Regions from separate parts of the Arthrobacter sp. P1_B3 genome, predicted to be linked through region 2. Evidence: riboswitches for the same ligand, from Rfam matches in the RefSeq annotation. Region 2 holds a riboswitch; the other holds the start of a gene.
The links. Region 2 has a riboswitch for glycine ahead of gcvP (aminomethyl-transferring glycine dehydrogenase). Riboswitches for the same ligand answer to the same signal wherever they lie in the genome.

Region 1 (2,192 bases), on a different contig from region 2:
GAAGCGGACAGGCTGGTGGCGATGGCCGGCAGGGCAAACGTCAGGGCGGTGTTGTCCACGGCCACGAGCAGGACGGGGAACATTAGCAGGGCCAGCGCCACCCAGTCGCGCCACGGTGCCCGGGGGCCGGTGGCCGCCGGGATGCTGGTGGCTGCGGTGATCGATGAAATGCTCATAGGACATAACTATACCGTCTGGACGGTACAGTTAAGAAATGAAGGGCTGGGCAGGCATGATGGGAGGCATGCCCAGGAAACCCGTCGCCCGCGAGGCCGTCCTCGATGCCTTCGAATCCCTGCTCATCGAAGTCGGTGAACGCGCCGCGACGCTGGACGCCGTCGCGCGCCGGGCCGGCGTCTCCAAGGGCGGCCTGCTCTACCACTTCCCGACCAAGGAGGCGATGATCGCGGTCCTGCTGGAACGGCTGGACCGGCATCTGGCTGCGGATGTTGCCGCCATGGCGGCGGCCCCCGAAGGGGCGGCGGCGTACTTCATTAGGTCCTCGGTGTGGGCGGACACGCCCATGGACCGGGTCTTCGTGGCGGCCACGCGGCTCGCCGAGGTGGCGCACGGGGAGACCCTCCGCCGCTTCGCCGCCGCCCAGGCGAGCTGGCTGGAACTGCTGGCGGCCGACGTCGGACCCGCCATGGCGAAGGCCGTCCTGTACATGGGGGACGGGCTGTACTTCAACGCCATGCTGGGCCGGGGCCCCGGCGGGCCGCTTCCGGAGGTCGAAGCGGACGTCGAGAGCCTGCTGGCCGCCGTCGAGAAGCTGCGCCGCTGACGCTCCCGCCCGCTCCCGCCCACCCCGCCCGCTCCCGCCCACCCCGCCCGCTCCCGCCCACCCCGCCGAACTCGCCGGAAGCGTGCGAGTTCGCCGCAAAGTTGCGGCGACCTGGCCGCTGTCCGGCGAACTCGTGTTGGCGGACGCACCCGGGGGCGGCTTGTCGCCCGTAACCTGGGTCGGCGGCTGGCAGGGAGTTTGCGGACGCGCGCCCGGCATAGGAGAATGGGAGCTGTGACTGTTGTCACCCACGATTAATCACCCAACTGAATACGCCTTTGATCTGCGGCGGGAGAGTCCTGCAAGTAGGTACAAGCAGGCGCCGTAGGAGCAAACCCTCCCCAGGAATCTCTCAGGCCCATGTACCGCCGCGGCAAGGCATCTCTGGAAAGTAGCAGGCGTGTCCCGGACATGCTGTGCTCACCGACGGTGCAAGCGGAGCCCCTGAAACGCAGGCTTCGCGGAAACTCTCAGGTCCAATACAGAGCGGGGAGGAACCCGAATCAATGTGGCGTACCCTGCGCCGCCTGAGTTATGGAGTTCCTTGTGACTGTTACCCCAGCCTCCACGTCCTTCGTTGACCGGCACATCGGCGCGCGCCGCCAGGCCGACGTCGACGCCATGCTGAAGGCTGTCGGCTACGACACCGTCGACGCCCTGGTGGACACCGCCGTTCCGAAGGACATCCGTCAGGACTCCGATCTCGCGCTCGCCGCCGCCCTCAGCGAGGTGGAAGTCCTCGCCGAGCTGCGCAAGCTGGCAGCGAAGAACAAGACCGCCGTGCAGATGATCGGGCAGGGCTACTACGACACGCTCACCCCGCCGGTGATCCGCCGCAACATCCTCGAAGCCCCGGCCTGGTACACCGCGTACACGCCGTACCAGCCGGAAATCTCCCAGGGCCGGCTCGAAGCCCTGCTGAACTTCCAGACCATGGTCCAGGACCTCGTCGGCCTGCCGATCGCCAACGCATCGCTGCTGGACGAAGCCACCGCCGTCGCCGAGGCCGTGCTGATGATGCGCCGCGCCAACAAGAACAAGACGGCGCACGACGGCAAGACCGTCCTCGACGCCGACTGCCTCCCGCAGACCATCGCGATCGTCAAGGGCCGCGCGGAAGCCCTCGGCTTCGAGGTCGAGGTCGCGGACCTCTCGAAGGGCCTGCCCGAGGGCGTCATCAACGGCGTCGTCCTGCAGCAGCCGGGCGTCTCCGGCCGCGTGTTGGACCACACCGCGGTGATCGCCGACGCCAAGGAACGCGGCGCGCTGGTCACTGTGGCCGCGGACCTCCTGGCCCTGACCCTGATCACCCCTCCGGGCGAGCAGGGTGCGGATATCGCCGTCGGCTCCGCCCAGCGCTTCGGCGTGCCGCTGTTCTTCGGCGGCCCGCACGCCGCCTACATGGCCG
Region 2 (2,192 bases):
CAGTTCGAAGACAGCCCCCGGGGCCGAATTGCGTTCAGCGTCGCACCGACTTCACGCTCTGTAAACGGAGATCAGTTCGTTCGGGGCGTGCCCGGTCAGACGGTGTCGACCCAGTAGCGGCGTTTGCCGTTGCGGGTGTCCTCGTAGGCGCCGCCGTTCTTTTCGATGGTCGCCCGGGAGCCTGCATTATCCTCATCGCATGTGAGAAGAACCCGGGGGATTCCCAGTTCACGGGCAATCGGCAAGGCATCAGCCAGCGCCCTCGCTGCGTGGCCGCGACGCCTGGCGGAGGGCCTCACGCTGTAGCCGATGTGCCCGCCTTCGTTGAAGAGGAAGTCGTTCAGTTCGTGCCTGATGGCCAGTGAGCCAAGGAACGTGTCACCTTCCATGACCCACAAGTACGTGCAGGGCACATATCCTGGCTTCCGCGGGCTCTCCGGCCGAGCGTCATTGATGAGGGCGTCGACAAAGCGGCGGAACGACTGGGCATCTTTGAGTTCTTCCAGGGACCAGTCCTCCGCGCCCCCGCCGTCCCGGTGGGCGCCGTCAAATTCTGCGGATCCTTCCAGCCAGGAGGAGTGGTAGCTTGCGTCCGGAGCGATAAGGAGAGGCATCACGCGATCATATTCGAAGGGTTCGCGTTTCCCGTGGTGTCGGTCCGGGTGTGTAGGGTGCTGCCAGCGTCAGCGGACGGCAGGTCGTAGTAGCCCAACGGCCCGGGGGATGGACTTGTTCCTTGGCTGGCATTCGACGGCGGGGAGGCACCCCCGTGGTGCAGGAATCAGCGACTCAATTGAAATTAATTTTGCATCCTGCCCGGGAACCAGATAAATTGTGAGCTGTGTCACCGACCAGTGGCACGGCTTATGATCTGCGGCGGGAGAGTCCTGCCGGTACGTTCAGCAGGCGCCGTAGGAGCAAATCCTCCCCAGGAATCTCTCAGGCCCACGTACCGCCGCGGCAAGGCAACTCTGGAAAGCAGTCCGGGCAACCGGGCTCACCGACGGTGCAAGTGGCGCGCTGCAATCAGCAGGGCAAAACGGAAACTCTCAGGTCCAATACAGAGCGGGGAGGAACCCGAATCATCGTGGCGTTTTGATGCCACCTGAATTATGGAGTTCCTCTCATGACGGTTCAATCGTCCCCGTCCACCTTCGCAGATCGCCACATCGGCGCCCGCCGCCAGGCCGACATCGACACCATGCTCAAGGCCGTCGGCTACGACAGCGTTGATGGCCTCGTTGACAACGCGGTCCCCGATTCCATTCGCCAGGAAAAGCCCCTCACGCTGGACAGCGCCCTCAGCGAAGTCCAGGTGCTGGCCGAGCTGCGCAAGCTCGCCTCCAAGAACAAGACGGCCGTGCAGATGATCGGCCAGGGCTACTACGACACCGTCACCCCGCCGGTGATCCGCCGCAACATCCTCGAAGCCCCGGCCTGGTACACCGCGTACACGCCCTACCAGCCGGAGATCTCCCAGGGCCGCCTCGAGGCGCTGCTGAACTTCCAGACCATGGTCCAGGACCTCACCGCGCTCCCGGTCGCCAATGCGTCGCTCCTCGACGAGGCCACCGCCGTCGCCGAGGCCGTGCTCCTCATGCGCCGCGCCAACAAGAACAAGTCCGCGGCCGGGGCCAAGACCGTCCTCGACGCCGACTGCCTCCCGCAGACCATCGCCATTGTGCTGGGCCGCGCCGAAGCCCTGGGCTTCGAGGTGGAGGTCGCCGACCTCTCCAAGGGCCTGCCCGCCGGCGAGATCAACGGCGTCGTCCTGCAGCAGCCCGGCGTCTCCGGCCGGGTGTGGGACCAGTCCGGGGTGATCGCCGAGGCCAAGGAACGCGGCGCGCTGGTCACTGTGGCAGCGGACCTCCTGGCCCTGACCCTGATCACCCCTCCGGGCGAGCAGGGTGCTGACATCGCCGTCGGCTCCACCCAGCGCCTGGGCGTGCCGCTGTTCTTCGGCGGCCCGCACGCCGCCTACATGGCGGTGCGCGAGGGCATGGAACGCACGCTCCCCGGCCGCATCGTCGGCGTCTCCAAAGACAACGCCGGCGTGCCGGCGTACCGCCTGGCCCTGCAGACCCGCGAGCAGCACATCCGCCGCGAGAAGGCCACGTCCAACATCTGCACCGCGCAGGCACTGCTGGCCATCGTGTCCTCGTTCTACGCCGTCTACCACGGCCCCGACGGGC

Region 1: linked by a shared signal. The riboswitch ahead of AC1D2F_RS21760 (aminomethyl-transferring glycine dehydrogenase) and the one ahead of gcvP (aminomethyl-transferring glycine dehydrogenase) in region 2 are both predicted to bind glycine.

The regions. Positions count from the first base shown of each region.
Region 1 is NZ_JBFTZV010000033.1:35,587-37,778, forward strand. Features, by position in the region: gene AC1D2F_RS21750 (MFS transporter) at 1-176, opposite strand, end outside; gene AC1D2F_RS21755 (TetR/AcrR family transcriptional regulator) at 245-784, shown strand; glycine riboswitch at 1,064-1,162, shown strand; glycine riboswitch at 1,164-1,279, shown strand; partial or broken gene AC1D2F_RS21760 (aminomethyl-transferring glycine dehydrogenase) at 1,319-2,192, shown strand, end outside.
Region 2 is NZ_JBFTZV010000037.1:4,138-6,329, reverse strand. Features, by position in the region: gene AC1D2F_RS22290 (GNAT family N-acetyltransferase) at 96-614, opposite strand; glycine riboswitch at 868-965, shown strand; glycine riboswitch at 967-1,074, shown strand; gene gcvP (aminomethyl-transferring glycine dehydrogenase) at 1,127-2,192, shown strand, end outside.